3 regions of the Aliiglaciecola sp. SL4 genome follow, and region 2 is predicted to be linked to each of the others. Evidence: predicted binding sites of a transcription regulator. Region 2 holds the regulator's gene; each other region holds the start of a gene.
The links. Region 2 encodes FliA, which starts transcription of late flagellar genes. Its sites were predicted from a motif close to CTAAAGNTNNNNNNNNNNNNGCCGATA; they were not measured.
Positions count from the first base shown of each region.

Region 1: a site for FliA is predicted at 3,901-3,927, ahead of flgM (flagellar biosynthesis anti-sigma factor FlgM). Genes of this name have one in related genera too.
Region 3: a site for FliA is predicted at 3,757-3,783, ahead of AB6T38_RS05930 (flagellin). Genes of this name have one in related genera too.

Region 1 is NZ_JBGOSE010000003.1:133,227-144,090, reverse strand. Features, by position in the region: gene AB6T38_RS06050 (response regulator) at 153-602, shown strand; tRNA gene AB6T38_RS06045 (tRNA-Arg) at 674-750, opposite strand; gene AB6T38_RS06040 (flagellar assembly protein T N-terminal domain-containing protein) at 916-2,094, opposite strand; gene AB6T38_RS06035 (LPP20 family lipoprotein) at 2,486-2,950, shown strand; gene AB6T38_RS06030 (flagella synthesis protein FlgN) at 3,059-3,484, opposite strand; gene flgM (flagellar biosynthesis anti-sigma factor FlgM) at 3,533-3,865, opposite strand; gene flgA (flagellar basal body P-ring formation chaperone FlgA) at 4,016-4,747, opposite strand; gene AB6T38_RS06015 (chemotaxis protein CheV) at 4,918-5,844, shown strand; gene AB6T38_RS06010 (protein-glutamate O-methyltransferase CheR) at 5,873-6,709, shown strand; gene flgB (flagellar basal body rod protein FlgB) at 6,814-7,218, shown strand; gene flgC (flagellar basal body rod protein FlgC) at 7,215-7,637, shown strand; gene AB6T38_RS05995 (flagellar hook assembly protein FlgD) at 7,664-8,350, shown strand; gene flgE (flagellar hook protein FlgE) at 8,390-9,772, shown strand; gene AB6T38_RS05985 (flagellar basal body rod protein FlgF) at 9,953-10,696, shown strand; gene flgG (flagellar basal-body rod protein FlgG) at 10,725-10,864, shown strand, end outside.
Region 2 is NZ_JBGOSE010000001.1:200,339-211,202, forward strand. Features, by position in the region: gene flhA (flagellar biosynthesis protein FlhA) at 1-635, shown strand, start outside; gene flhF (flagellar biosynthesis protein FlhF) at 690-2,060, shown strand; gene AB6T38_RS00890 (MinD/ParA family protein) at 2,057-2,923, shown strand; gene AB6T38_RS00895 (RNA polymerase sigma factor FliA) at 2,920-3,651, shown strand; gene cheY (chemotaxis response regulator CheY) at 3,690-4,073, shown strand; gene AB6T38_RS00905 (protein phosphatase CheZ) at 4,107-4,874, shown strand; gene AB6T38_RS00910 (chemotaxis protein CheA) at 4,888-7,155, shown strand; gene AB6T38_RS00915 (chemotaxis response regulator protein-glutamate methylesterase) at 7,188-8,339, shown strand; gene AB6T38_RS00920 (ParA family protein) at 8,374-9,156, shown strand; gene AB6T38_RS00925 (chemotaxis protein CheW) at 9,153-9,863, shown strand; gene AB6T38_RS00930 (chemotaxis protein CheW) at 9,889-10,380, shown strand; gene AB6T38_RS00935 (DUF2802 domain-containing protein) at 10,413-10,823, shown strand.
Region 3 is NZ_JBGOSE010000003.1:113,996-124,859, reverse strand. Features, by position in the region: gene AB6T38_RS05945 (flagellin) at 1-546, shown strand, start outside; gene AB6T38_RS05940 (flagellin) at 910-1,752, shown strand; gene AB6T38_RS05935 (flagellin) at 2,248-3,075, shown strand; gene AB6T38_RS05930 (flagellin) at 3,945-4,769, shown strand; gene AB6T38_RS05925 (flagellar protein FlaG) at 4,860-5,285, shown strand; gene fliD (flagellar filament capping protein FliD) at 5,309-6,769, shown strand; gene fliS (flagellar export chaperone FliS) at 6,783-7,214, shown strand; gene AB6T38_RS05910 (hypothetical protein) at 7,211-7,519, shown strand; gene pseB (UDP-N-acetylglucosamine 4,6-dehydratase (inverting)) at 7,895-8,896, shown strand; gene pseC (UDP-4-amino-4,6-dideoxy-N-acetyl-beta-L-altrosamine transaminase) at 8,906-10,069, shown strand; gene pseF (pseudaminic acid cytidylyltransferase) at 10,066-10,758, shown strand; gene AB6T38_RS05890 (glycosyltransferase family 9 protein) at 10,760-10,864, shown strand, end outside.

The sequences.
Region 1 (10,864 bases), on a different contig from region 2:
CGCTAGATTCACGTCGGTAATTATTAACAACCCAGTCTTTTATATCCTCTATATGCTGGTGGGTTTTATCGTTATTAACCAACACTAGCTTGTGGTATATTCACGGTGAAAAACTATTATAAAGACCTTAGTCAAGGAACCGGGTTTCAATCATGAATGATATGAGTTTAGTTACTAAAAATCTTCGGGCGGTTAATCATATTCTAGTCGCTGAAGATGACTTAGATGATCAAGAATTGATCCGTGATGCCCTAACTGAAAATAAACTGGCAATGGAAAAAATTAAGTTCGCTCAAGATGGCGAAGAGCTTATTTCTTTACTTAACAGCGCTGAAGTTTTACCAAGTTTGATACTGCTAGATTTAAATATGCCTCGTAAATCAGGAAGAGAGGCTTTGGAAGAGATTAAACGAGACCCGAAACTCAAACATATTCCAGTGATAATATTTACTACTTCGGATTCAGAAATCGACATCAAAGAGTGTTATTTTCTAGGCAGCAATGCGTATTTAACCAAACCAAACAACTACTTCGATTTGGTGGTACTAATGAAAGACCTTATTAATTTCTGGTTCTGCCAAGCGCAAATTATCGTCGATTAACCCCGCTTTTTAAGCTTCAATAAAAACCTTCAAGTAAGGTTAAAGCCCACAATTGTAATGTCCTAGTTCTATGGCGTCTCCTAGAGGATTCGAACCTCTGGCCTACCCCTTAGGAGGGGGTCGCTCTATCCAGCTGAGCTAAGGAGACATTTGTGAAATTTTAAAGGGGCCAAGACTATACTAAAAGAGCCTGTGTAAAAACAAGTATGAAGGCTTCAGTTTTTAAGGATAAATTGATTTACGCAATATCAAATAACCCTTTCTAATTTCACCGCGAGCCTTTCATTGCCGTACATCCAACCTCAAGTACAACTTAGAGTTTTGAAACAAAATCATTGGCTTGAATATTCGCTAATAAACTTCCGTCTTTTGAGACCGCAACTGCTGAGTCAGGGGAAACACTAACAATTTTAACTGGGGTTGGGTGTAGGTTGAACTGAGTAAAGGTTTTTCCTTGTGGATCAAGTATCTGTTGTAACTGAAAAAGTGTGAACTCATCACCTTTGAGGATGCCTTGATTGCTACCAACATCCAAAGTGAGTTGTTCGCCACTGACTTGAATAATACGTCCGTAGGTAGGGGCACAGGCGAGCTTTTCATCGACATTGATGGCAATATCCTGCATAACCGCTGATACTGCTGTTCCAAACGGGCTTTGCCACAACTGGTTGCTGTTGATGTCTACACTTTGGTGAGTATCAAAATCCCATGGTGCGGCGGCGTTATAGGATTTCTGCCACATCAATGAGCCTGTATAGCCGTCTAAAAGGGTGACTTGGTAACTAAAGTTTCTAGATGGTAAATCGTTACTCCATAGCTGCCACTTAGGTGTTTTAGGGTTAGTTACACTGATGTCTTTAACCGTGGCGGTTAATACATATTGAGCGTTTGACTGCTTTGCCAACGTCATCGCATCATTTATCAAGGTAATAGGCTGCTGAGCATAATAGAAAGGTAGAATAGTTTGAATGCTCGACTGCTGCGCGAAGTCTTCGAAATTTTGTTGCAGTATTTCTGGTAAAATAGTACCAATCTCAAAAATATTGCCGGTAGTTGCTTGCTCTCTATTGTTGATGGGATGCCAAGTAGTGACAATGCTTTTAGGGTATTCTGATGATTGACATACATTCTTATTGGCAAATATATCTGCCCGCAAAGACACAGTAAGGTAGCCGTCCCTCAACACTTCATCTATGAGCTCAATACTATTTACTTCACCGCTGGCGCGAATGGTTAAGTCATCATTTTGCAAAACCCCGTTTGCCATCTTTTGTACGCTGTGAACTGATGCCCCAGCAAATAACAAAACTTGTTTAATTGCATCTTGGGTCGCATTTTGCCGCGCCAACTCTATATTGCCGTTTCTTATTGCCGCTTGGCCGCTAGACTCGAACCAGGCAGCCGAGGATAAACCAGAGAATAGTACTGAGGATAATACACAAAAGAATGTGATTAACTTAACAGAGAAAAGTTGACGATGTGCTGATTTCATTCACAAATTATCCAATAAGAACTTAAAATTAAAACGCTTAGCAGGTGATACCTTGCTTAGTCATTACTAAACTATGAACTCTCAATAGTCATGGCAATTTGCAGTATCTTTATGCTTCACTACGCGTTTATGTACCCTTAATTATGCATCTTTTGTACCTATTTTGTTAAGCTGCCTAGTCAGAATCTCGGCTATATTGGACTTCAATTATTATTCTTTTTATTTGATTGTAAATTTGTGTTCTAAAGGAACAAAAATTGCTACAAAAGATATCAGAGAGCAGAGAATAAAGAATTGAGAATGAACTTGATAACGGTATTTATTGAGTTTGAATACTAGCCATGAAGCGATTTAGCTAAAAAGTATAGTTAAATAATTACTGAGAAAAGATATGAAATTACTTTATACCATTGTAGTTGTAGGGTGCATGCTCGGAGTCGTAGGATGTCAAAACCTTATCGATAAGCAGGTAGAGTGGGAGACCATCGAACCAGAGACGTATCCTGTGATCCGTTCCATTGGGTACGCACCAATAGACGCTCAACGTGGAAGTGATAGATCAGCTAAAGTCCTAATGGCGGTTAAAGCATCGAAACTGGATGCGTATCGCGAATTGACCGAACAAGTGTATGGACAAAAAATTGACGGTGAGCAGTCATTAGCTAATTTAGTGCTTACAGATACACAATTGATGGCCAGTGTCCAAGGTGTTATTCGCGGTGCCCGAGTCGTTAAAAGTTATCCCATTGGAAATGACTCATACGCCACTGAATTGGAACTCGATTTTAGTTTAGTGCATGATTTATATTTGAGTACGGCTAAACCGAAGCAAGTCAAAAAAGTCCGCTACTATTGAGCTTAACCCTCTGTGAGCTCATTCAAAGGATAAACTAACCCAATCAGGTTAGTTTCATTTGGTTGGATAAATTAAGGGCTGTCGTCTTAGCTAATTCAAAGAAAGAATTTAAGCCGTTACACTCTTGCCAGATGAGCCGCCTTTGGGTTTGCCGCTTTTGTCGTATGTCATTGTTTCTTTTGCACGGGACTCTAATAATAAGCTGCGCAGATGTTGTAGACGCAACTGACCTTGTTCTACCGCTTTTTGATTGATCTCTGTTCTGAATTTGCATTGAGATAAAGACTGATTAATTTTATCAAACAAATCTTTAATCTCTTGTTCAGTTGCCCAATCAGGATGTTTTTCAACTTGTTGTTCGATGGTTTTGTCGGTAACGGCAATGGCTTCTAATAATGCAGATTTGTCATTAATCACTGAGGTTAACGATTCAGCATCTCTGGTGCCGATCAAATGAAGTTCAGACTCAAGTAACACTGTCAGTGAGTCAAGTTGTTGTTTTTGCTTTTCTAGGAGGGTAATTAGGTTATTCATTTAGCTTTACTTTTATTGTGAGAAGCTAAACCAATCTGGCATTAAATTCTAATCTTTAATGCCAAATACTTGAGCTTCGAGTTTGCTAATTTTTTGCGCTAAAACATCAGGATTAACGCGATACTCACCATTCTGGATGGCTTTTTTCAATTTGTCGACCTTTTCCTGATTAACCGGAGTGTCAGTTGATTTTTTTTGCACTTGGCTAAGCTGCTGTGCAGATTGGGTCAAGGATACAGAATCCTGCCTTGGAACTGCCACAGACTTTGATTGTTGCGCTGCAGATTGTGCAGTCGCTTGATTCTGAGATTGTTGTTGATTCAACCTCTGATTCTCAAGTTGTGGCTTTTGATTTCCACTGTTTACATTGTTAATTGCCATAATGACCTCGAATACCTAATTTTCCTCACTTATCTTATCGGCCGTAACTTTACGATCTTTAGTGAAATTTGGAAATAAACTAAATATTTTTCAGATAAGTTCAAACAGTCGCTATTACGCTGTAATTATCGACAGTTTACGCTAAATATATTATATCTGCACAACTACTTGATGGGTATTTATAACCTGTGCATGTACGACTCTTTTCGATTTACTGTTCTTGACTGCAATGGTATCGCCCAAATTGCCATCTTGTTGAGCAATTCCCTTGGTTTTTATACTGACTCCACCGGTATTAGCAGTAATCAGAATACTATCTCCTTTGCACACAAAACACAGTTGACCGGGAACCACGGGTTGACCAGGACGACTACGCTTCTTCATACGTGCCCCTACAACCGTATTTATATGGGAAAAAGTGCTGGTGCGTATAAGGTTTTTATCTAACATTACAACTCTGACATCATCTTCATTTAAAACCGTACCGGGGCTGACCGAGGTTGTAAGTACGACCACAGGCTGAACACGTGTAGCTTTTACCATCATATAAAGGTACCAGTTGGTTTCTTCACAACTAGCTCTAACTGTTATATTACTTTGCGCCAAAGCTTCTTTACTTGCAGAAATGGTGAATGGCACAGGGCAGTGAGGGATGACGATTCGCTTATCCAAGGGCATTGCTTTTATGGTTAAATTATCATCACTTACTTGTGTATATTGTTTCAACTCAGTTTTTACGTAATTTTCCACCGCATTACTTAGTTGTTGTTTGGATGTATCAATATCACTAGACTGTGTAGCAAATGCATTATCCAGAGCCAAAGTAACAATGAAAATAACACTAAGTAATTTAGTCGTTGTATGTTTTGTCGATATTTTCATGTTCAGTTGCCACCGTTTTGTCTATGCTTATTAATTCATTAAGCAAACAAAGATAAGCGTCAAAATTCAGTCACAAAAAACTGTTTTGGCGCTACTATTAGTCAAACTTGCTTTTTCTGATAGGGATAACGCAACAATTGTGCCTATTTTAAACTTTATTGGGGTGGTATATGTCGGGAATTCTTGACTCAGTTAATCAACGCACGCAAATAGTTGGTCAAAACCGGCTTGAGTTATTATTATTCAGGTTAAACCGTAGACAACGATTTGGCATTAATGTGTTCAAAGTTCGTGAGGTACTGCAATGCCCGCAATTAACGTCAATACCCAGACAAAACCCACTTATTAGAGGTGTGGCTCATGTTCGAGGTCAAACAATATCCGTGATTGATCTAAGCATGGCAACCGGTGGTAAAAAAATAGAAAATATCAATAGTGCCTTTATTATTATTGCCGAATACAATCGTTCTGTGCAGGGTTTTTTAGTGGGTTCCGTTGAACGTATTATTAATACCAATTGGGACGCTATTATGCCTCCTCCCCAAGGCACCGGAAAAGCCAGCTATTTGACGGCTGTAACCGAAGTTGATGATGAGCTTATTGAAATTCTTGACGTCGAAAAAATTCTTAATGAAATATCACCTTTAAAAACTGAAGTGAGTGAAGGTTTAGCTGCCGGTTTAAATATGTCGGATTCTCCTGCAAATGATAAAATCATTTTTGTTGCAGATGATTCAGCGGTAGCGAGGAGTCAAGTTAAAAAAGCGCTTACGGCATTGGGTTTGAATATTGAAGTGGCTAAAAACGGACTTGAAGCCCTTAATCGACTAAAAGAAATTGCAGCTGAAACCGGCGATGTTACCGATAAAGTAGGGGTATTAGTGTCTGATATAGAAATGCCTGAAATGGATGGCTATACCCTAACAGCAGAGATTAAACACACTCCGGAACTGAGTAAACTTAAAGTCGTTTTGCATACATCCTTAAGCGGTGTTTTTAATCAAGCAATGGTACAAAAGGTGGGGGCAGATGATTTTATCGCTAAATTCCACCCCGATGAATTAGCTTCTGCTGTAAAAAAGTGGTTTAACAAATAAAGCGTTACTATACGACGGAAGTTAATATTTGAAATTAGATCAATTAACGCCTTATGAGCTTTCAGAGTTTGCTCATTTTTTAGAGCGTCAGTGCGGTATTGTATTAAATGAGCAAAAAGACTATCTGGTTTATAGTCGTCTTGGTCCATTAGTTCGTCAGGAAAACCTAACGAGTATTTCTGAACTCCTTAATATCATCTATAAAAGCCATTCCAGCAAAATGCGTGAAAAGGTGGTTGATGCAATGACTACTAACGAAACCTTATGGTTTCGTGACAAGTACCCCTTTGAAATTCTAAACCAAACATTGCTAAGCCAGTTTGCTAATGCTAACCGCAAAGTAAGAATTTGGAGCGCAGCCTGTTCTTCTGGGCAAGAGCCCTATTCCATAGCGATGTGCATTCATGAATACAAAAGGAAACACCCAAGGGCGTTTCCTTTTGGAGTGGAGATAGTTGCTACAGACATATCAACCCAAATGCTCGAAAGAGCTAAAACAGGTAAGTTTGATAGTATTTCAATTAGTAGAGGGTTAGCTGAAGAGCGTAAAAATCGGTTTTTTAAGGCAGCAGACAAAAACCATATGCAATTGAATAAAGAGATTGTTTCTATGGTGAACTTCCGACCTCAGAACCTGTTAAACAGCTATTCTGCCTTGGGACGTTTTGACGTGGTTTTCTGTCGAAATGTGCTGATTTATTTTTCGTTAGACAATAAGCGGAAAATACTGCAACAAATTGCCGCTTGCCTGCAAAACGATGGAGCTTTATTTCTTGGAGCATCAGAATCCATAGCAGGTTTAAACCAATTGTTTAGCTTGGAACGTAATAATCCAGGTATCTTCTATATTAAAAAAAGCATTTAATACAACATCTTGCGTTTTCTTTCCCGTCACTTACGATTCTAGGTAATTGTCTTGGCATAGCCCTTGCAAAATTTTTCTCAAGCGAGTTTTAAGTTGAGAACAGTATGGCAATTAGTCTTGATAAATTAACCGGGTTTCATAGCCGAGCAATGCAGGTTAGAACCGATTCCATGGAAGTAATTTCAGGTAACTTAGCAAACGCTAATACTCCTGGTTACAAAGCGCGTGGCGTTGATTTTCAAAAGGCCATGCAATCGGCCAATCAAGATCGTCAGCAAAATATGACTCGTACTCACGAAAAGCATTTTGAAGGGGCGATGCAATCTCAAGCAAGTATTGAGTTTCGAGTTCCATTGCAGCCCGATACCGGCGACGGTAATACCGTAGAAGTACAAGCTGAACGTAATGCTTTTTTGGAAAACGGGATGCGATATCAAGCAAGTATACAATTTTTGAATGGCAAGATTAAAGGTATGAAGAAAGCATTAGCTGGAGGGCAAGGCGGATGAGTTTATTTAGGGTTATGGACATTGCTAGCACTGGCATGAGTGCAGAAAGTGTACGGTTAAATACAACTGCCAGTAATATTGCCAACGCAAATAGCGTTAGCAGTAGTTATGACGCTACTTACAAGGCTCGCCATCCAGTTTTCGCAGCTGAGATGCAACGAGCGACAGAAGCACAGTCACAAGGCTCAGGCGTGCAAGTACTTGGCATAGTTGAAAGTCAAAAACCACTACAGATTGAATACAGCCCAGGCCATCCAATGGCAGACAGCAATGGCTATATTTATAAGCCAAATGTGAATGTGGTTGAGGAAATGGCAGACATGATGTCAGCATCAAAATCGTATGAAACCAATGTTCAGTTGGCAGACACTACAAAACGTATATTTAGACGTGTGTTGCAACTTGGTCAGGGTCAATAAATCACTGATTTAGTGAGGAAATTAACGTGGAAATATCAAAAACAACAGGATTAGACGCTAACCTGTATGTACAAGAAGAAACCGTGCCAATTGATGATGGCAGTAATGAAAGGTTAAGTCAGGAAGACTTTTTCTCTCTACTAACCGAGCAGTTGGCGAATCAAGATCCCACTAAACCTGTGGACAATGATCAGATGGTGTCGCAAATGACTAGCTTCAGTATTTCTGAAGGAATAGATTCATTGAATACAAAATTTACTGAGTTTGCTTCTAGCATGTCCTCAAACCAAGCGCTGCAAGCATCAAGCCTTATAGGCCAAGATGTTTTATTGCAAGGGAATGTAGGGCACTTGAGTGATACCAGTACCGGGGTGACGGGCGTGGTGATTACCGATCAAACTACTCAAGATTTACAAATTACCATTGAGTCTGCATCCGGTGAGTTGATTAAAACTATAGATGCGGGTACGCAGTCAGCTGGAAATATTGAGTTTACATGGGATGGTAAAGATGCAAACGGCAATGATTTGCCAGCTGGCAATTATGCAGTTTATGCACAAGGTACGCAAAACGGGGAATCAATAACTTTACCCACCGCAGTCAACAGACATGTGGATAGCGTCAGCTTTGCAAGTAACAATCAAGGTGTCATTTTAAATTTGGATGGCGAAACAAGTGTCAATTTGAGTGATGTCATTCAAATCGGTGGTTAATTAAAAATGTTAGCCCTTTAGTTTAGGAGAGAATAAACGATGTCTTTTAACATAGCATTAAGCGGTGTTTCAGCTGCTCAGAAAGATCTAGATGTCACTGCAAATAACATTGCAAACGTAAATACTGTCGGTTTTAAAGAATCTCGTGCCGAATTCGGTGACGTTTATGCTTCGTCGCTATTGGCAGCCGGTAATACAAAAGTGGGCGACGGTGTCTTAACCCAAGATGTTGCTCAGCAATTTTCTCAAGGTAGTCTTCAGTTTACCAATACTGCACTGGACCTGGCGATTACTGGAAATGGTTTTTTTGCCACTACTCCTGAAATAACCTCTCGTGATTTTTCATTTACTCGAGCAGGGCAATTCAAGCTTGATCAAGATAACTTTGTGGTTAATTCCAACGGTGATAACTTAATGGGTTTCCCGGTCAACGCTGACGGTACCTCTTCATCTGTGGCGTTGAGTACAACTATTCCAGTGAGAATTCCAGACTCTTCAGGCTCACCACAACAAACCACCGAAGTTTCACCTCGCTTTAATTTACCAGCAGGTGATGATGCTAAAGATATAACACTTTTTGATCCTGATGATCCACTTACCTATAACGCAGCTACATCTATTACCGTTTATGATTCTCTTGGTGATAGTCATGTGATGACGTATTATTTTATGAAAGACTCTGCAGCAACCAATGAATGGGTAGTAGTTAATTATGTTGATGATACTGCTATTGATACCGCAGGTGACACTGAAAACGTAGCTGGTACAGATCCTAATAACATTGCAGGTTCAGTTTCCTTAGGAGCTGATGCGGTTTCTGGGTTTAGAATGCAGTTTAGTAGCGGCGGTGATTTTATTGGTATTCAAAATGGTGATGGTACCCCTGTTGCCACCGGCGATGTGACGACTGTTCAGTTAGGTAACCCGCCGTTGATAAACGGTTCTGATGCAACTCAGACGATTACAACCAACTTCGCACTTGAAGTTGGTAGCGCAACGGCAGATGAACCGACTCAGTTTGCGTCTTCTTTTGAAGTAACTTCATTAGAACAAGATGGACTTGCAGTTGGTCGACTTACCGGAATTGATATCGGTCCAGATGGATTGGTTCGTGCTACTTTCTCAAATGGTACCTCAGAACCTGTTGTTCGTGTTGCCTTAGCTCGTTTTGCTAACGAACAAGGATTAACGCAACAAAGTAGTACCCAATGGAAAGAGAGTATTTTATCTGGAGAAGCCCTTGCTGGTGAAGCCACTACAGGTACCTTTGGAGATGTGAATTCTTCAGCACTTGAACAAGCTAACGTGAATTTAACCACGGAGTTGATTGATATGATTATTGCTCAACGTAACTTCCAAGCTAACTCACGGGCCCTTGAGGTAAATAACCAACTTAACCAAACTATCTTGAATATCCGATAAGTTGGTTTGAGTTATACAATACCGCTCCAATAAGAGCGGTATTTTTTTGTTTATTTTCAACTAGATATTCACTAACTATTTACATCTTAGAAATCAATCTCGTTTAATTCCTATTTTTCGTTCCGATGGCATCTTTATTGCAATCCTTTAGGTTACGTTAACCAGAGTCAATAAGTTGTCATGGATAAATTACTCTATATTTCAGCCAGCGGAGCTAGCCAAGACCTATTGGGCACGGCCGTGCGCGCCAACAATTTAGCGAATGCGCAGACCAACGGTTTTAAAGCCATGTTGGAAAATGCGAGAGCGATGCCGGCATACGGCGAAGGTTTGCCGACTCGGATATTTTCAATGACAGAATCCCCCTTCAATAATTATGAGGGGGGCGCAATGATCCAAACCGATCGCGAATTAGACGTAGCGATTCAAGGTGATGGTTGGCTTAGCGTAATTGATGCCCAGGGCAACGAAGCTTATACCCGAGCAGGTAGTCTGCAATTGGGGCCAGATGGCGGTCTTGAAGATGCCAGTGGAAATTCAGTGTTAGGGGATGCTGGTGGCATATTTTTGCCTATTCCACTTTCCAATATCAATATTGCTAACGATGGGACCATTTCAGTTCGTCCACAGGGAGCCCCTGAAACAGTACTGGAAGAAGTCGGTAGGTTAAAGTTAGTAAATCCCAACGTTGCGGATATGAAACGTGGTGAAGATGGTTTATTTCGTCTCAAAAATGGTCAAGAAGCCAACGAAGATATAAACGTGCGACTTCGAACCGGAATGGTAGAAGGTAGTAACGTAAATGCTATTGACGAGATGGTAAATATGATCAGCCTACAGCGTCACTACGAGTTACAAGTGAAGATGATGAAAAAGGCCGACACCTTAGATATGCGCGGCAATCAATTACTCAGAATAATTTAGATCTAAACATTAATAGCGGAGGTGAATTATGCACCCAGCACTTTGGATAAGTAAAACAGGACTTGATGCAGCTCAAACAGATGTATCGGTCATATCTAATAACTTGGCTAACGCCAGTACAGTGGGTTTTAAAAAGGATAGAGCGATCTTTGAAGATTTACTCTATCA
Region 2 (10,864 bases):
CCACCGTTGTTGCCACACATCTTAGCCAATTGCTCACCAACAATGCTTATCAGCTATTAGGTCATGAAGAAGTGCAACAATTGCTCGATATGCTGGCTAAAAACAGTCCTAAATTAGTTGAAGGTTTAGTACCAGAAGTCTTACCTTTGAGTACCGTAGTGAAAGTACTGCAAACCTTACTTTATGAAGGTGTGCCCATTCGTGATATGCGCAGTATTGTACAAACCCTTTGCGAATATGGCCCTAAAACTCAAGATCCGGATGTATTGGTGTCTGCCGTCAGAATATCGTTAAAACGTTTGATAGTGCAGGAAATCAACAATAACGAACAAGAATTGCCTGTTATAACCTTGGCACCTGATCTAGAGCAGATGCTGCATCAATCATTGCAAGCCGGTGGAGAAGATGGTGCCGGAATAGAACCCGGGTTGGCCGAAAAATTGCAAACGTCCTTAACCGAAGCTTCACAGCAAAGAGAACTAGAAGGTGAACCAGCTGTTTTGCTTACTTCAGGCATGCTAAGACCGGTGTTATCAAAGTTCTTCAAACACTCAGTGATGGGATTGCACGTACTTTCCTATCAAGAAATACCAAGCGACAAACAAATTCGAATTGTAAGTGCAGTGGGTCAATAAAATGGCACAAACTAATTTATTTAAACCAGACCAAATGCTTCTTTGGGGAACAATGTGAAAATTAGACGATTTATTGGAAAAGATATGCGCGATGCGCTTAACCAAGTAAAAAAAGAACTTGGTGGTGATGCGGTCATTATGTCCAACAAGAAAACTTCTGAAGGCATTGAAATTGTAGCGGCCTACGACCAAGCCAAGCCGGAAGCTAATAGTGAGCCTAATCAAAGAAGTAAACTTGCTAGTGAAAACAAAACGGCATCTATGTCAATGCATGCAGGAGCAGGCAATGCAAAATCAGCTCAGCCGCAAAGTGCCCGTGCAGCAACGCAAAAGGTACCGAGTTTGAGCGAAATTATTGGTGACTCTGGACCAGACAGCTTACGAGAATTACTTGAAAAACAAGCTTCTGCAAATGCCTCTGAATCGCAGTATACTGATAATCATCAAGTGGCGAATAATGTTAATAGGCAGAAACACTCAGCCCCTGAAAGCGTATCTGATTCTGCGATAAATGAACTAAAAAGCGAATTGAACTCGTTGCGCAATGTGCTTCAATTTCAAGTCTCTGGTTTACTTAAACAAGAGCGTCAAAGTGCGCACCCAATGCACGGCTATTTAACCTCAAGATTGATGGATATGGGGATTAGTAGTCAAATTGCTGACGACATAGTGTCATATACACCAGAGAACGCCGATGAACGGCAAGCTTGGTTATTTTTACTTAAACTATTGTCTAATCGAATTCAAACCACAGGTAATGCTATTCTGGCGGATAAAGGAGTGGTTGCTTTAGTTGGTCCTACAGGTACCGGAAAAACCACTACTATTGCTAAGTTGGCTGCTAGAGCTGCTCAAAAGTATGGTGCAGATCAAATTGCTATGGTAACAATTGACTCATATCGGATTGCCGCTTTTGAACAATTGGCCACTTATGGAAAAATTATTGGCTGTAGCGTAAAAAAAGCACAAAATGCAGAAGAATTGTCAGATATACTCTTTCAACTACGCAACAAACGTTTGGTACTAATCGATACTGCTGGTTTTGGACAAAGAGATTCTCGATTAATCAAACAGTTAGATACCTTAAATCAACATTCATGTGCTAACATCAAGAAGTATGTTGTAATTCAAGCCAATGCTCAATATAAAGTTTTGGAACATACTCTTAGCGCATTTAGCGCAATTGATTTGCAGGGATGTATTTTAACCAAGCTCGATGAGAGTTATAGTCTCGGAGAAGCGTTAAGTGTAGCAATTGAACACAAGCTAGCTGTAAGTTATTTAACTGATGGGCAACGTGTCCCTGAAGATATTAAAGTAGCAGATGCGAAGTTTTTAATCTCTGCGGCGGCTAAGCTTTATAAAAAATATGGTTTGATCCATACTGCTAAGTCAGAACAGAATAAATCGGCATTAGCAATATGATCGACGACCAAGCGAGAAGCTTAAGACGAATGAATCAATCTCGATTAATTAAAGTTATTGCGGTAACCGGTGGTAAAGGTGGAGTTGGTAAAACGAACATCACCTTAAATACGGCTATTTCAATGGCTAAAATGGGCAAGCGCGTTATGGTGCTAGATGCTGACTTAGGGTTGGCAAACGTAGACGTAATGTTAGGCTTGCGAGTAGAAAAAAACCTTTCCCATGTTTTATCTGGTGAGTGTACATTGGATGAAGTCTTAGTTGTGGGCCCGCATGGCATACTGATTGCGCCTGCAACCTCTGGTACCCAATCAATGACCGAGCTTAGTCCAACCGAACATGCTGGATTAATTCGTGCTTTTAGTGAATTGCGTACCGATATAGATGTGCTTATTGTAGATACCGCAGCGGGTATTTCCGACATGGTGTTGAGCTTTTCTCGGGCCTCTCAGGATATTATGATGGTGGTGTGTGATGAACCCACGTCACTGACTGATGCCTATGCACTGATTAAGTTACTGAATAGAGAACATGGTGTATTTCGCTTTAAAATTGTCGCCAATATGGTGCGCAACATGCGCGAAGGACAAGAACTCTTTGCTAAGTTATCTAAAGTCACCAATCGCTTTCTTGATGTTGCTTTAGAGCTAGTCGCCACGGTGCCATACGATGAAAATATTCGTCGTTCAGTACGGAAGCAAAAAGCTATCGTTGATGCCTTTCCAGGTTCTCCGGCATCTATCGCCATCAAAGGGCTTGCCGATAAAGCGATGCATTGGACCATTCCTAATCAACCCGGTGGACATTTAGAGTTCTTCCTGGAACAACTTGTTGCCGAAAAAGTGGTAGGTGAACAACGGTGATTAAAAAGGCAGCAGCTTATCAACAACAAGCCGATTTGGCTCAACTTGTAGAAAGACATGCTTCCTTGGTTAAGCGTATTGCACATCATTTATTAGCTAGGTTACCTGCTAGTGTATTGGTGGATGACTTAATTCAATCTGGCATGATTGGTTTACTTGAAGCTGCAAAAAATTTCGATGGTTCTAAAGGTGCCAGTTTTGAAACCTTTGCTGGTATCCGGATTCGCGGAGCCATGCTTGATGAAATTCGTAAAGGCGACTGGACACCTAGGTCTGTGCATAAAAATGGTCGGGCAATAACTCAGGCTATCAATGAAGTTGAGCGTGAAACCGGCCGAGATGCCAGAGACGTAGATATTGCTGAAAAGTTAAACGTTAGCCTCGCCGAATATCATCAGATGTTGAATGAGGTTAACGCCGGTAAAATCATTGGTATCGAAGATTTAGGAATTACCGAAGATGTTATTTCTACTGAACAAAATAAAGGTAGCGACACGCCATTTCAAGATTTGTTACAAGGCTCATTTCAAAAAGCATTAGCACATGCTATTACTACTTTACCGGAACGGGAAGCAATCGTACTGTCATTGTATTATGATGAGGAGTTGAATCTCAGGGAAATTGGTGAAGTGCTCGAAGTTAGTGAGTCTAGAGTCAGCCAAATTCACAGCCAAGCCATGTTAAAGCTGAAAAGCAAAATGCAATCTTGGCGAGCTAACGAAGAATGATAAAATACCATTTGATTTAATCCTCATTGGAGACGGTTTTGGATAAAAATATGAAAATCCTTGTTGTTGATGACTTTTCAACCATGAGACGTATTATCAAGAATTTACTTAAAGATCTGGGTTATACCAGTGTTCAAGAAGCCGATGATGGCAGTACTGCATTACCTATGTTGCAACAAGGCGATTTTGATTTTGTGGTAACTGATTGGAATATGCCTGGAATGCAAGGCATCGATTTACTCAAAGCAATACGCGCAGATGATAGTTTAAAACATTTACCCGTATTAATGGTAACTGCTGAAGCGAAAAAAGAGCAAATCGTAGCGGCAGCACAAGCCGGTGTTAACGGTTACGTTGTTAAGCCTTTTACTGCGGCAACGCTGAAAGAAAAGCTAGACAAAATTTTTGAGAGACTCGGTTGATAATTAATCTGTAATGAAGTTAGGAGTGTCTGTATGACCGGCTCTAATAAAGCTCCAATGTCTCTTGATGATGCTAGAAAGTTAGTTGAGTTACTGGAAAATGGAGATAATCAGGCTGCCAGTGAATTACTGGAAGAAACCTCTTTGACCAATTCTGTTGAGTTATTTGCTGAGGTGGGTAAATTAACCCGTCAACTCCATGATTCTCTCAACAGTTTTCAACTTGATGAGCGCATTTCTAATTTAGCTAATGAAGATATTCCTGATGCGCAAAGTCGCCTTAACTATGTTTTAGAAACTACTGAAAAAGCAGCAAATAACACTATGGATGCCGTGGAAGCGAGCATGCCTATTGCTGACAAACTGCATACGGGCATCACTAATTTGCTGCCGGAATGGAAAAAGTTGATGACCAGAGAGTTACAACTGGGAGAATTTAAATCCTTGTGTACCGATCTAGATGATTTATTAGAGCAGTCTTCAAAAGATACAGATAAATTAACTGGATTGCTGACCGATATATTGATGGCACAAGGTTATCAAGACATTACTGGGCAGGTCATTCGTAGGGTTATTGATTTGGTAAAAGAAGTGGAAGACAGTTTAGTTCATATGTTAACTGTCTTTGGCGCTTCTGAAACCAGTGCATTAATTGCAAAAGCAGATGAAACTTCTCATAAATCGAAAGCTGAGACAGATGTTGTGAAAGCTGAAGGGCCAATTATTGATGCAGAATCGCGAAATGATGTGGTGACCAGTCAAGACGATGTAGATGACCTATTGTCTAGCCTAGGTTTTTAAGGGGAACGTATTCATGTCTTTTGAAGTTGACGAAGAAATTCTACAAGACTTTTTAGTTGAGGCAGGTGAACTATTAGAGCAATTGCAAGAGCAACTTGTTGATCTTGAAAACAACCCTGAAGACTCTGATTTATTAAATGCGATTTTTCGCGGTTATCATACTGTTAAAGGTGGTGCCGGATTCTTATCACTCACTGAACTGGTAGATATTTGTCATGGTGCGGAAAATGTTTTTGATACCATGCGTAATGGACAACGCACCTTAACGCCTGAGTTAATGGATGTCATTTTACAAGCCACAGATGTGGTTGTGCAAATGTTCGAAGATGTAAAAAAACGCGAACCATTGGAAGCCGCAGCCCCTGAACTGATAGAAACCCTGCACCGTTTAAGTAAACCCGAATCAGAAGATACGCCTACGGCACTTCCTGACGTCCCTGAAATGCCTGAAGAAGTGGTTGAGGTGCAAAAGGACGAATCATATGATGATATGGAAGACATTACAGAAGATGAATTTGAAGCCTTGTTGGATGAGCTGCATGGTTCTAAAAGCTTTTCTACGGACAAATCAGATCTAGGAGAGGATGCTGCTGAAGGATCTTCTCAGGCTGAAGGCTCCACCCCAGATCGGGATTCCACTCCGTTGGATCTTATGAGTGGTGCCAGTGATGAAGATATTACTGACGATGAATTTGAAGCTTTACTTGATCAACTTCATGGCCAAGGCAGTTTTTCAACTGATAAAGCGGAGACTCCCGAGCCTTCGCAACCTTCGAAGGAGTCAGTGACTGCTAAAGCACCTTCTTCGTCGGTAGCACCAACACCTTCCGTATCAGATGGTAGTGCCGACTCCGATGATATTTCAGATGATGAATTTGAAGCATTGCTTGATCAATTGCATGGGGAAGGTAAGGGACCCGCAGTGAGTCCAACACCTAAGGCAGAACCGCCTGCTCCCACTGCTGCAGCAAAACAACCTGTAAAACCAATATCAACACCCAAGCCCCAAACGTCAGTATCTAAGGCTGAAAAACCTGTTATACCTAAACCAACAGCAGCTAAGTCTGCTGTTAAAAAAGATGAAAAAGATAAAAAGCCAGTTGCCGGTGTTCAAGGTGAGACAACTGTCAGGGTAGATACTAAGCGTCTTGACCAGATTATGAATATGGTAGGTGAGTTGGTATTGGTTAGAAATAGGCTATTAAGTTTAGGTGTTAACATCAATGATGAAAGCATGACTAAAGCCATTGCTAACCTTGATGTTGTCACTGGAGATTTGCAAGGTGCGGTGATGAAAACCCGCATGCAACCAATCAAAAAAGTATTTGGTCGTTTTCCTCGCGTAGTAAGAGATTTAGCGCGAAGTCTTAAAAAAGAAATCTCTTTAAATCTTGAAGGTGAAGAAACAGATTTAGATAAAAATTTAGTTGAAGCTTTGGCTGATCCACTCGTCCATTTGGTGCGAAACTCTGTCGATCACGGCATTGAAATGCCAGAAGAACGCGTAGCTGTCGGCAAACCCTCATTGGGAACCGTAAAACTTGCAGCTTCCCAGGAAGGTGATCACATACTACTTACCATTGAAGATGATGGTAAGGGCATGGATCCTGATAAGTTAAAAGATATCGCTATCAGCCGAGGTGTTCTAGATGCTGATGCGGCGGCTAGAATGACGGATGAAGAAGCATTCAATTTGATATTTGCTCCAGGATTCTCCACCAAAACAGAAATATCTGATATCTCTGGACGCGGTGTAGGGATGGATGTGGTCAAAACTAAGATCAATCAACTTAATGGAACGGTTAATATTAGTTCCGAGTTAGGTAAAGGCACACGCTTGGAAATCAAAGTGCCGTTGACCTTAGCCATTTTACCTACGCTGATGATTATAGTGGGTAAACAAACCTTTGCTTTACCCCTTGGCGCGGTCAATGAAATTATCAATATGGACTTAACTAAAACCAATACGGTTGATAGTCAATTGACAATGATTGTGCGTTCAAAAGCGATTCCTCTTTTTTATTTACGCGACTGGTTAATGAAACAAACTAGTGGTGATGATAAAAATCAAGGGCATGTGGTGGTTGTGCAAATTGGTACGCAACAAGTTGGCTTCGTTGTAGATAGCTTGATAGGTCAAGAAGAAGTGGTTATCAAGCCCCTTGACGCGCTGCTACAAGGTACTCCTGGCATGGCTGGCGCAACCATTACTAGTGATGGCGGTATTGCCTTAATTCTTGATATTCCTAGCTTATTAAAGCGATACGCTAAAAAGAAATAACAACTAAATGAATAATAGGACGCTTTTTCGTAATGGCATATAGGGTATTAGTTGTTGATGATTCCAGTTTTTTTTGCCGACGCGTAAAAGATATTCTAAACCAAGACCGCTTGCTAGACGTGATAGGTATAGCTCGCAATGGTGAAGAAGCAATTAAAATGGTCGCTGAGTTAAAACCGGACGTTGTGACAATGGACGTGGAAATGCCCGTGATGGATGGTATCACTGCGGTTAAGCGAATCATGAAGGCTCACCCGCTGCCAATTTTAATGTTTTCATCCTTAACCTCAGAGGGGGCTCAAGCTACTTTAGACGCCCTTGATGCGGGTGCGTTGGATTTCTTACCTAAAAAATTTGAAGACATTGCTAGAAATAGTAAAGAGTCTAGTGAACTACTGCAATCTAGGGTACGAACTTTAGCCTCTAAACGAGGACTGGTTGCTCGTCGTCTAGGAGCAAGATCGAATACCGCATTTAATTCTCCTGGCAAAACAGCAAAAACCCAAGTCTTTATGACAAGTTCTAGCTTTGCAGTCGCACCAGCAACAGCACAAACAAAATTAGAACCTACATTGACTAGCGTTCGTCGCTCTTCTGGAAAAGAGTATCAATTATTAGCTATCGGCACTTCCACGGGAGGGCCCATTGCATTGCAAAATATTCTGACCGAATTACCAGAGCACTTTCCCCATCCCATTGTTCTTGTGCAACATATGCCAGGTAGCTTTACAAAAGCCTTTGCCAACCGATTGAATCAGATATGCAAAATCACTGTGAAAGAGGCCACACAAGGTGAACAGCTTGTTGGTGGTTGTGCATATTTAGCACCTGGTGGTAAACAAATGTTGATCGAGGGAACAAGCCGCCGTGCTAGAGTTAAAATAGTTGAGGATGTTAATCGAGACCATCATTTGTACAAGCCAAGTGTAGATTTAACGTTTCAATCTTTGAGTAAGGTGTTCGCCGATAAAGTGTTAGGGATAATTTTAACGGGGATGGGCGCAGACGGAAAAGAAGGTTGTGCAGCATTAAAACAAAAAGGTGCCAAAATTTGGGCTCAAGATGAGCAGACAAGTGTCGTTTATGGTATGCCTCAAGCTATTACTAAAGCGTATATTTCTGAGCGCAACTTACCATTATTTGATATCGCTAAGAGTATAATGTTGGAAATGCGGATAAAATGATGATTTTAGTCCGCCATTTAGAAAGAGTTATCTGGTGATAGTTTGGGCGGTGGCTAATCAAAAAGGTGGTGTCGGAAAAACCACAACAACTGTAACCTTAGGGGGCATTTTAGCTCAACAAGGTCAGCGGGTGTTATTGGTTGATACTGATCCCCAAGCATCTTTGAGTTATTACTTTGGGGTTGACGCAGAAGAATTATCCCACAGTGTTCACGACGTTTTTGTCGCTGGAGATGACTTAGACAAAGATGTAGTACTTGACAGTTTGTGTTCAACTAAGCTTGATTCATTATTCATTCTCCCCGCTTCAATGGCCTTAGCTACTTTAGATCGAACAATGGGTACACGTCCAGGTATGGGGCTGATCTTAAAAAAGGCCTTTGCAAGAATTGAAGATGAATTTGATTATGTGCTAATCGACTGTCCGCCTGTTTTAGGTGTATTGATGGTGAATGCCGTTGCCGCCTGCGACAAATTAATTGTACCTGTGCAGACAGAATTTCTTGCACTCAAAGGCTTGCAGCGAATGATGCAGACATTAAAAATAATGTCGAGGTCGCAAAAACGGGATTTTGATTATATTATTGTACCTACTATGTATGATAAACGTGTGAATGCGGCTTCTGATGCATATAAAGATTTGTGCAATAATTATAAGGGGAGAGTGTGGTCAGGCATTATTCCCGTAGATACGCGCTTTCGGGATGCCAGTCAGGCTCAGTCTCCTCCTTCGTTATTTAGTCCTAAAACCCGAGGGGTTTTTGCGTATAAAAATTTACTGTCACAACTTAAAAATAAAATCGATTATGTCAAATGAGTAAAGGTACTTTTGCAAAAGAAGATATTGTTGAAGATTATCTGACGTCATTACTGACTGACGAGGTCGTTGAAGATGCGGTGCAGTTAGATAGTGTTGCTAAGCTACTGGCAACTGCTGATATTGTGTCTGAGCAAGAGGAATTTAGTATCCCTGTTGTGGCACCTCAGGTCCCGGAAGTTAAAGAAACCTATGACGCGGTCGAAACTACAAAAGATACAACAGAAAGTGTCTTTGTTGACGAAGAGTTACCTGTACCCACCTCTGATTTTCAAGCGTTATTTTTTGAAGTGGCAGGCTTAACATTGGCATTACCTCTTACGGAGCTGGGGGGGATTCATAAAATTAAAAAAGTGGGCCCTTTGTTTGCTAAACCTAAATGGTTCAAAGGTGTTATGCTTCATAGAGACGAAAAATTAAAAGTTGTAGATACAGCTTTATGGGTGATGCCAGAAAAATATACAGATGAACTGGCAGAATCATTGAATTACCAATATTTGATAATGTTAGATTCAAGTGGCTGGGGATTAGCTTGTGAAAGTTTAATTACCACCTCAACGCTAGCGCCAAGTGATGTTAAATGGCGTAAGGCCAACAACAAGCGTCCGTGGTTGGCTGGAATGGTAAAAGATAAAATGTGTGCACTGGTTAATGTGAAACAATTGATTAAATTGTTAGACAAGGGCCAAAATAGCAATGATAACTAGACCCAGCTTGTAGGGAGCGAGTCAAATGAGTGATGAAAGAAATGCTAAAAACGCTGCTGCTAGTAACGATGAAGTACTGCAGTGGGTAACCTATCGATTAGGTGATGAAACCTATGGCATTAATGTGATGCAAGTACAAGAAGTGCTTAGGCATACAGAAATCGCTCCTGTTCCTGGTGCGCCAGATTATGTGCTCGGTATTATTAATTTGCGTGGTAACGTCGTCACTGTCATTGATACGCGAACGCGTTTCGGACTTCCCCCTCACGAAATTACAGATAGCACACGCATTGTTATTATTGAGTCTGAAGAACAGGTTGTAGGTATTCTTGTTGATAGCGTTGCCGAAGTTGTCTACTTACGTTCCTCTGAGATTGATAGTGCACCTAATGTTGGCACCGAAGAAAGTGCCAAATTTATTCAAGGGGTGAGTAATCGTGATGGTGAATTGCTCATTTTGGTGGATTTGAATAAATTGCTCAGTGATGAAGAATGGGATGAAATTAGTGGTTTGTAAGTCGTTTTATTTTGGCTAAAGGAAATCGTTGAATGCTTACTTGGCAGTTAACAGCTATCGTAATGGTGTGTTTCTTCGTAATTCTCATTGCTGTGGTTAGTTATGTTTTTTCCCTCCGCAATAAAAAAAACGGTCAGCGCATTGAGGAGTTGCAGCTACAAATGCAACAATTACAGCAACAACTTTCCTATTCTCAAGAAGAACTACATGAAGTGCGCTCGGGAGCCATGGGGGTGGCTGCGAAAGTGAAGGATCTGGTAGTTAAAATAGGCTTGATGCAAGATAAATTAGAAGAAATTGAATTTCTAGATCCTGACACTAAATTATACTCACAAGCGGCTAAAATGGCTGATGCGGGTGCCAGTGTAGAAGAACTCATGCGCGAGTGCGAACTTCCCCGAGCAGAAGCAGAGTTGCTACTAGCGGTTAAAAAGCCCCAGTAAAATTTCCCTAACCTCTGTTATTGGCAGTTTTTCCTTTCTAT
Region 3 (10,864 bases), on a different contig from region 2:
ACTTTAGCTGTTCAATCACAAAATGGTATCAACACCTCTGCTGACCGTTTAGCGCTTCAGAAAGAAGTATCAGCTCTTAAAACTGAAATTTCACGTATAGCGCAAACTTCACAGTTTGCCGGTGTTGACATCCTAAATGGCGCGTTTTCAGCGGCATTCCTAGTAGGTGCTAATGGTGGCCAAACTATCTCTGTTAATTTGTCTAGAACCAGTGGTTTTGGCGCTTCAGGGCTAGGTATTGCTGGTACTTCAGTTGCTAGCATTGCAACTGCATCTGCCGCGTTAACAGAAATTACCGCTGCAATTTCTACTGTTGGAGCTGTACGTGCCGATTTAGGTGCCCTGCAAAACCGTTTTCAATCTACAATCAGAAACTTAAGTAACATTTCTGAAAACGTTTCAGGCGCTCGTTCACGTATTCGTGATACAGATTTCGCAACTGAAACCGCTGAATTGACACGTAACCAGATTATCCAGCAAGCCAGTTTAACTGTTTTGTCTCAGGCTAATCAGCGTCCACAATCAGCGCTTCAGCTTCTAGGTTAATAGAATACGATTGGGAAATTAAAGCCAGGAGGTAGTGAATCTGTATTTAATGGCCCAAAACGTAGAGAGTGCGCTCTTTCCCTCCTAACGTAAGAGCGCTTCGCCGGCTAATTTAGTCGGCTTTTTTCTCAACCTAAACGTTTGAAAAATATAGGAATTAATATTTAGTTAGAAAATAGTCTAAAGAATTTCTCGATCCTGTTCGATAAAGATTTCAAGAGTGATGTACAAAATAAAAAATAATAAGTACACGCCCAAATAAGTGACGTAATAAAACTAATAATAGCGCACTTAGAATCACCGCAAAAACCACTAATAATAATAATAGGTTTGGCGGATTGCTTAAATCGTTAGGAGAAAAAAATGTCTTTATACGTCAACACTAATGTGTCGTCGTTGAATGCTAGTCGTCAGCTATTCACGTCGAACAATAATCTAAGTACTGCGTTTGAACGCTTGTCCTCTGGTTTTCGCATAAACAACGCGAAAGATGATGCCGCTGGACTACAAATTTCCAATCGTCTTACGACACAAATTCTCGGCCTAAATATGGCTGTAAGAAATGCCAACGATGGTATCTCTCTTGCGCAAACAGCAGAAGGTGCTTTGGCTGAAACTACTTCCGCATTGCAACGTATTCGTGTACTGGCAGTGCAATCTCAAAATGGTATTAATGGTTCTGCCGACCGGTTAGCGCTACAAAAAGAAGTTGATGCGTTAAAACAAGAAATCAGTCGTATTGCCGCAACATCGCAGTTTGGTGGTGTCAATATTCTTGGTGGGGATTACTCTTCAGCATTCTTAGTCGGTGCTAACCCAGGTCAAACTATCAGCGTCAATATTTCTAGACCAGGTGGATACGGTACGTCCGGTCTGTTTGGCTCTCAAAGCATTGAAGCAAATTTAATTTCAGTTGCCACTGAAGCACAGGCTTCTCGTGCCATGGCGGCAGTATTAGGCGCAATTTCTATAATTGATGCTAAACGTGCTGATTTAGGTGCAATACAAAACCGTTTCCAATCTACAATCAGAAACTTAAGTAACATTTCAGAAAATGTTTCTGCGGCGAGATCTCGTATCCGCGATACAGACTTTGCGGCTGAAACAGCTGAATTAACCCGCTGGCAGATAATTCAACAAGCCAGTATTACCGTGTTGGGACAAGCGAATCAACGTCCACAAGCTGCTTTGCAATTGTTGCAATAATAAGAGAGAGAAATCATGAAATATGATGCTGAGCAAGCAACAGGGGCAGGCTGCAACATTGAAGATTGATTAGAAAGAAGAAAACGGTCGGATTGCAAATTGTGGGGGCAGGCTGCAACCGACCGAAGAAGATACGTTTTACTAAGACAACTAGATAACTCACGCTGTATAAAGGCGCGGGCGAATTCTCACTCCATTATATAGCCTTAGGCTTTTTTAATGGGCAGTCGACTGGGCAGAAAAGATGCCAGGAGGTAGTGAGGAGGTATTGAGGTATAGGCCATCAATCCCGCCCGTCGACCAGAGCTTTCGCTCTTGCTTTTATACAGTTTTGTCAACCTTAATTGCTTGGCAAAACTGTCAGCCATGGTAATGACTGACAGTATGATTTTAGCATTTTGTGTGCCAAAATTATATTGTACTGAGTTATCGACACTTTTTTAAAGTAAAACTTCTAATAAACAATAGGTTAATTAAAGTTTAGGAGTGTGGATAATGACTTTATTTGTGAACACAAATATTTCTTCAATTAATGCCAAGCGGCAATTAATTACCACTAACAACGATTTAAGTACCGCTTTTGAACGTTTGTCGTCAGGTTTCCGTATTAATAGCGCAAAGGACGATGCGGCAGGTTTGCAAATATCTAATCGTCTAACCACGCAAATTTTAGGCTTGGACATGGCCGTCAGAAATGCAAATGATGGCATATCCTTAGCGCAAACTGCTGAAGGGGCATTAGCCGAAACCACAGTCGCGTTGCAACGGATTAGAGTTTTGGCAGTTCAATCGCAAAATGGCATCAATAATTCTGCGGATCGCTTAGCCTTACAAAAAGAAGTGTCGGCATTAAAAACCGAGATAAGCCGTATTGCCAGCTATAGTCAGTTTGGTGGGGTAAATCTATTGGATGGTTTTTATTCAGCTAAGTTTCTAGTTGGCGCTAACGCTGGCCAAACTATCAGTGTTAATATTTCTCGCCCCGGCGGGTTCGGCACTTCAGGCTTATTCGCTGGTTACAATATTTCGGTGGCATCTGAAGCTCAGGCTTCAGCGGCGTTAACTAGAGTAAGCCAAGCGATTTCCATTATTGATGCTAAACGGGCTGATTTAGGGGCAATACAAAATCGCTTTCAATCGACAATTCGTAATTTAAGTAATATATCTGAGAACGTATCAGCGGCAAGATCCCGTATTAGAGATACAGATTTTGCCACAGAAACGGCAAGCCTTACCCGTTCTCAAATTTTACAGCAAGCCAATTTGACGGTGTTATCTCAAGCCAATCAAAGGCCCCAGGCAGCGTTGCAGTTACTAGGGTAATATTAAAAAAACAGAGAACTCAATTTCTGAGGGTAGGAAATGAGAGGCCAACCCAGAGGCACATTGGAAATGTGTCTAGATAGGCCAAGGATGGCGGTGGTGTCGGCACCACCTGAATAAAAAGCCGACTAACAGGACTGAGAGTGTAGAAGTTTGGTTGAGAGGCCAGTATTCATTCTCTAACCCTGCCAGCCGGACAGAAACAGTATTTGCTCGTACTCCTAACGTGAGCAAGTTGGCCAGGTCATTTGATCTGGCCTTTTTTTATTCTTATTGCCAAAAAAATGGCTTTTTTTATTTGTCTCACGTTTATACCTGATAACTTAGCAATCGCTGTGCCAAAAATCTCCGAAGTCTAAAATTGAAATATTCAAAGTATTAAACACGTATAAATAACAACAGAGTAATATAGCTTAGTTGGCGGTCACCTTAGTTCACCAAATCGCATTTAACTTTGCTCCTTGAGGTGACTCTGACTCAACGCACTATATTTAGTGCAAACCATTTAAATGGGTAACACCAATAACATACACTCGGCTTCCTATATAAAACCAGCCTATACACCTCTTTTATCTCCTGCTATTTACTTATCTTTTTAAAATAAATATTCATCATTTTTTACTTTATTTTAAAGTTGTTATTTATCAATGGTTTATGTTTAGTAATAAATTAATAAAAAAACTAAAGATCTTCAAGGTGAGGTCGATAACATTAGTTGAGGGAAATTCTTTTTAAAGAATTTTAAGTTGAGAATAGGTAGAGGTGCCGATTCTCAATAAAAGAGAGGTGGCTTTCAAGGAGTATTTCTTGGAGGTCAAATTTGAGGCGAATTACCTTATCAGTTAATAGGTAGTTCTCAGGAGGTAAATATGGGTTTATATGTAAACACCAATGTGTCGTCTTTGAATGCTCAGCGTCAGTTGTTTGATTCAGGACAGTCACTTAGCACATCATTTGAAAGATTGTCGTCAGGCTTTCGTATTAACCGAGCAGCAGATGATGCGGCCGGTTTACAAATCTCAGATCGTCTTACAACTCAAGTAGAAGGTCTTAACCAAGCCGTTCGTAATGCCAACGATGCTATTTCGTTAGCACAAACGGCTGAAGGAGCTTTAGGTGAGGTAACATCTTCTTTGCAGCGTATCCGTACCTTAGCCGTACAATCGCAAAATGGTATCAATACATCTGCTGACCGTTTAGCGCTGCAAAAAGAAGTCTCAGCGTTGAAAACGGAAATTTCGCGTATTTCTACCGATTCACAATTCGCTGGTGTAGATATCCTTAAGGGATCATTTTCGGCAGCGTTTCTAGTAGGTGCCAACGGTGGCCAAACTATTTCAATTAACTTGTCTCGCTCTGGTGGGTACGGTTCATCAGGTTTGAACATAGGTTCATTGTCAGTTGCTACTATTGCTGGAGCATCTGGAGCCTTGACTTCAATTGACAATGCTATCTCTACTGTCGGTGCGGTCAGAGCTGATTTGGGTGCATTGCAAAACCGCTTCCAATCAACTATTCGTAACCTGAGTAACATTTCAGAAAATATTGCTGGTGCTCGTTCACGTATTCGTGACACCGACTTTGCAACTGAAACAGCTGAACTAACTCGAAATCAAATTGTTCAACAGGCATCTTTGTCTGTGCTTAGCCAAGCAAATCAACGACCTCAATCGGCGTTGTCTTTGTTAGGATAATTTGATTAGCTTTTAAAAGTTAGTCTATCAATGATAATGCCACTATACTTATAGGGTTAGTGGCAAATTGCTTTGAAGTGGAGGTGAAAGATGGATGTTAATTTTTCACAGTATGGCCAGAATTTTGCACAGCAAGAATTAACACCCCCGGTTTCTGTAAACGAATCTGAACAAAGTCAGCTCAGAAATGAACAAAAATCGGTGGCAGCATCTGCGCAAAATGATCAAGAAAATCAGAGAGAGGCCGATAACAACGTATCAATCAATGAAGATTCTGTAAACATTGAAAGTGCGGTTAGCGAAATCAGTGATTTTCTACAGACTTCTAATCGTCAACTATCGTTTTCTGTTGATGAAAAGAGTGAAAGGCAAGTTGTTAAAGTAACAGATTCAGAGTCAGGGGAGGTAATTAGACAAATCCCTACTGAAGAGGTTCTTGCTTTGTCTGAGAAAATCAAAGATCTCCAATCTGACGTAGGCAGCGCAGTAGGAGTATTGTTTAACAAGCAAGCTTAAATTTTTTATTAAAGAGGTTCGTCATGACAATCCAATCATTAGGTGTAGGCTCAGGGTTGGCTTTAGATGATTTAGTCACCCAATTAATTGCAGCTGAAAGAGAGCCAAAACAGGCTCGCTTGGACGAAAAAGAAGAATCACTTGATGCTGAGATTTCTGGCATTGGCCAGTTAAAATCTAAAATGAGTGATTTTCTAGACGCCGTAGATGAGTTGCGTAATGACAACCAACTCCAAGGGCGTGAGCCAGCTATTACTAATCCTGACGAATCAATTGAGCCTTTTACCGCTGAAGCAGCTAATAGTGCAGTGAAAGGTGAATATCAGATTGCCGTTACTCAGTTAGCTAGCGGTAGCAGATTAGAAACTGCTGATGCTGTGGATGGCGGATTTAATGAAAGTACTGATTCTGTTTTGTCATCGGGTAGTGGTAGTTTAACATTTAAGATTGACAGTACTGGCGATAGTTTCAATATTAATGTTTCAGCAGGTCAAACCTTACAACAATTGGCGAATGCCATTAACAGCTCCGATGATAACTTTGGTGTAAATGCCAGTATCATCGATACTGGTACTGCCGATGGCGGTGCTAAGCTTGTTTTCAGCTCAACCACTACGGGGGAGGGGAACGATTTAATCATTGTTAATAATGATGATTTGGCCGACCTCAACCGTGTATCAACCACAGATTCAACAGAATCAATTTCTTATCTAGACCCAATAGTGAGTGCACAAAATGCTCAAGCCACCATTGATGGTATCGCTGTTGAGTCATCCACCAACGAATTTGAAAATACCATATCGAGTGTTTCTTTTGAGGCATCTGCGGTTTCTTCAAAAGACTCGTTAGGGGAATTTCAAACCTCTACTTTAAAAATCGGTTATGACACCGAAGGTTTAGATAAAAAAATCAGAGACTTTGTCGATAACTTTAATGCGTTGGCCAAAGAGATTGAGACACTTACCAAATATGGTACCTCTGAGCTTGAAGATGATGGCGCATTAGCCGGAGACTTTATGGCACGTAGTATCACCTCTGGGCTATCGAGTATCATCGGCTCTAATGTTAGTTCTTCCGCCCTTGGTGGGTTATTTGCCATTGGTGTTGAACTTAACTCTGATGGTGAGTTAGAAATTTCCGATTATGATGAGTTTGGTTTGGGTAGTGGAGAAGAGCGACTCGCAGAAGCCCTAGAAGATAATTTTGACGATATAGCTGCGTTGTTCACCGATGAGGATGAAGGAATTGCGGCCCGTTTGTATGATTATACTAAAGAATATACCACCTTCAGTGGATTGTTAGCCACTCGAGAGAACTCTATAAAAGATGAAAAGGATCAACTCTCTGACGAGCGGGAACAATTTGAACTTCGTATGTTGAGTTTCGAAGAGATTTTACGTGATAAATATTTAAACCTAGACCAAACCGTTACCCAATTGAATCAAACCGGTAATGCATTAATGGCATCACTTGGTCAGGTATAAGGAGCAGTAAATTATGGCACTTAAAGGTATTAATGCCTATAAAAAAGGCAATTTGAAACAAGACGTGGCATCCGCCGATCCCCATAAAATTACCTTAATGTTAATGCAAGGTGCGTTGGATCGCATGGCTTACGGTAAAGGGTGTATTGAGCGCAAAGACTTTGAAGGTAAGTCAGATCACTTGTCTAGAGTTTCAGCAATCTTAATGAACCTAAGAGATACCTTAGATTTAGATATTGGTAGTGAAGTGAGTCAAAATTTATTTAATTTATATGATTATATGATTCAACGTGTCACAGATGCGAATATTCAGAATGACTTGAACATAATGGATGAAGTGATTAATCTAATGCTACCAATTAAAAATGCTTGGGCGAGTATTCCTGAAGATGCAAAACAAGAAGCTTATGAAGCGCAAAGGCAAAAACGTACTGCTGTCGTGTGAATAAATTAAATCTTAGTCATCAATACACTCCTGACAATCTTGATAGTGTTAATAAGCAACTCGAAACAGTATTAAGCAGTGACGAACTCGATGATAAGTTGCTGCGGCAACTTATCATCCAACGTGATGAAATAGTGACAAAGCATATTTCATCACTTGATAAAAATACTGAAAAATTGTTTTCTACTAGTGAATTGGAAGCTAATCAAAGACTTTCAACTATCATTGAGGCCCAGCTCAAAGATTCTTTAAAGCAGCTAACAGGGCTAATTCGAGGCAAAAAAATAGTCGATAAATACAAATAACCAATCCCTAGTCCTCCTCGTCACAAATGATATTCCCTAAATTTTTCGTTATGGCCTTCTTACAAACCAATTCCTTTAGCATTTATTATTCTCTAAGTTACTGTTAATTAAATCATTGCCAGTCCCCGGGAATGGAAATTGCTTGATACTAATAAATAAAGGTATAGTTTCAAAACTTTGACGTTTTTAGTGGTTGTGGATTGATAATCAACGAATTCTGGTTACATTTAAAGCAAGTGTTTACAAAAATTCGAGTTTGTCAGCATAAAACCAAATAGACGTGGAATTAGAAACTTAGATAAGCCAACATACAGTCATAAGCTAAAAAATAGTTGCGTTTTATCGCTTCATAACAGTTTTAGGTAGATAAAATAAATGTTTGAAAATAAAAGCATATTGATAACCGGTGGAACAGGTTCTTTTGGAAAACGTTTTGTTTCACATTTATTGAAAAATGAAAAACCTAAAAAAGTCATCATTTATTCTCGCGATGAATTGAAACAGTATGAGATGCAGCAGCAATTTGATGCGTCTTGTATGCGTTACTTTATTGGTGATGTTAGAGATAAAGATCGTCTAATTTCGGCAATGAAGGACGTTGATTATGTAATTCATGCTGCGGCGTTAAAACAGGTTCCTGCCGCTGAATACAATCCTAACGAATGTATTAAAACAAACATCTATGGCGCTCAAAATGTTATTGATGCTGCCATTGAAGCTGACGTGCGTCGCGTCATTGCTTTATCTACAGATAAAGCGGCAAATCCTGTAAATTTGTATGGTGCAACGAAGTTAGCATCAGATAAATTGTTTGTGGCTGCAAATAACATATCTGGTGCCTCAGGCCCAAGGTTTGCTGTGGTTCGTTACGGAAATGTTGTTGGCTCAAGAGGCTCAGTGGTTCCTTTTTATCGAAATTTACTGGCTGAAGGTAAAACCAAATTACCGGTTACCCATGATGAAATGACACGCTTTTGGATTACTTTAGATGAAGGGGTGCAGTTTGTTATAACGAACTTCCAACGCATGCAAGGTGGCGAAATCTTTGTTCCTAAAATTCCATCAATTCGCATTTTAGATTTAGTTGAAGCCATGAGCGGTAGCCGAGATTACGATATTATCGGTATTCGCCCTGGCGAAAAGCTGCATGAGGTCATGGTGCCAGAAGAAATGGCTCATCATTCCTTAGAGTTTGACGATCACTATGTGATTACTCCGGCAATCAAGTTTTTTGATAAGACCGTTGATTATCGGCTTAACAAGCTGGGTGAAAAAGGGCAAGCAGTCGCGGATAAGTTCGAATACCATTCGGGCACTAACCCGCACTTCTTAACTGTTGAAGAACTTGAAGCCTTAGATAAATTAACCATAGATTAAGGCCCATTAGTGAGCAACCCAGTTGATAATATTCCTTACGGTAAGCACTCTGTTGATGACGACGATGTTGCTGCCGTGGTTGACGTGCTACAAAATCACTTTCTCACCCAAGGCAGTATTGTTCCTCAATTTGAAAAGGCTTTAGCAACTTATACTGGCGCTAAATATGCCACGGCAGTCAACAGTGCCACTTCTGGTTTACATGTGGCTTGTTTAACACTTGGCGTAGGCCAGGGTGATCGTGTTTGGACTTCACCTATTTCATTTGTTGCCAGTGCAAATTGTGCTTTGTACTGTGGAGCCAGCATTGATTTTGTTGATATTGACAGTGATACGCGAAATATCAGTATTGCAGCCCTTGAGCGTAAACTCGCAATTGCTAATAAAGCGAATTTATTACCCAAAGTTATCGTGGTTGTGCACTTCTCTGGATTGAGCTGCCAAATGCAAGAAATTGCGGCCCTTTGTCAGCAATATAATGTACGAATTATCGAAGATGCAGCCCATGGATTAGGGGGCCGTTATCAACATCATAAAATAGGGAGTTGCGAATACGCTGATTTAGCCGTGCTGAGTTTTCATCCGGTAAAGTCGATTACAAGCGCCGAAGGCGGAGCTGTGATGACCAACAATGAAGTATTGTTCGAACGCTCCAAGTTGTTTGCTAAACACGGTGTTACTCGTGATCCTAATCAGATGCAAGGACTTTCCGATGGCCCTTGGTATTATCAGCAAGTTGAGCTTGGCTATAATTATCGGTTAAGTGACTTACACGCCGCCTTAGGTTTGTCACAGCTCAATAAGTTAGATGGTTTTATTGAAAAACGACAAATTTTAGCGCAACGTTATCATGATTTATTGAAACACTTGCCAATAACCTTACCCAGTATGGAAAATGCAGATACAAGTGCTTGGCATGTTTATATGGTAGAGCTTAAAGCGCACAACAGAAGCGTTATTTATGACGCTTTAATTGAACGCGGTATCGGTGTCAATGTGCATTATATTCCGATTCACCTGCAACCCTATTTTAAAAAGCTCGGTTTTTCTGAGGGCGATTTCCCTAATGCAGAAAATTATTATCAAAATGCGTTAACTTTACCTTTATTTCCTAGCCTGACAGCCGATGAACAAGACAGAGTTGTACAAGCATTAAATGAGGTATTAGCTTGAACTTAGCTATTATTCCTGCACGGGGCGGCAGTAAACGCATACCAGCGAAAAATATTCGCAATTTTGCAGGTAAACCCCTGATTGCCTATTCCATAGAGGCTGCGCAAAAATCAAACTTGTTTGATAAGGTTTGGGTATCTACGGATTCTCAAGAAGTGGCTGATGTTGCCCGTGAATATGGCGCAGAAGTGCCTTTTTTACGGCCCGAAAATTTATCCAATGATATTATAGGTACACGGCCGGTCACTAAACATGGAATAGAGTATTGTATTGATAACTTTGAAAAGCCGGAGTTTTGTTGTTGTATCTATGCCACTGCGCCATTTTTACAAGCAGAGTACTTGCAGCAAGGTTTAAAGCTATTACAGCAAGACAAAGACAAGTCTTTTTCATTTTCAGTTACCAGTTTTGCATTTCCCATTCAACGGGCGATCAGTGTCAAACAAGGCAATGTTGAACCCATGTTTAAACAAGATATTTTTAAACGTTCCCAAGACCTAGAAGAAGCTTATCATGATGCTGGGCAGTTCTATTGGGGCAGAACCGATGACTATCTATCGAAAAAAGGCATATTCTCTCAACACAGTGTGCCCGTTATCCTTCCTCGTCATTTAGTCCAAGATATTGATACACCAGAAGATTGGCAGCGAGCAGAATTAATGTATCAAGCCTACGTCAAAGGAATTTAATATGAGTAAAATATTGGTTATTCGCATGCTGGAAATGGGCGATGTTGCCAGTATTGCAGTGCCGACTATTCGTCAGTTGCAACGGCAAAATCCTCAAGCTGAAATT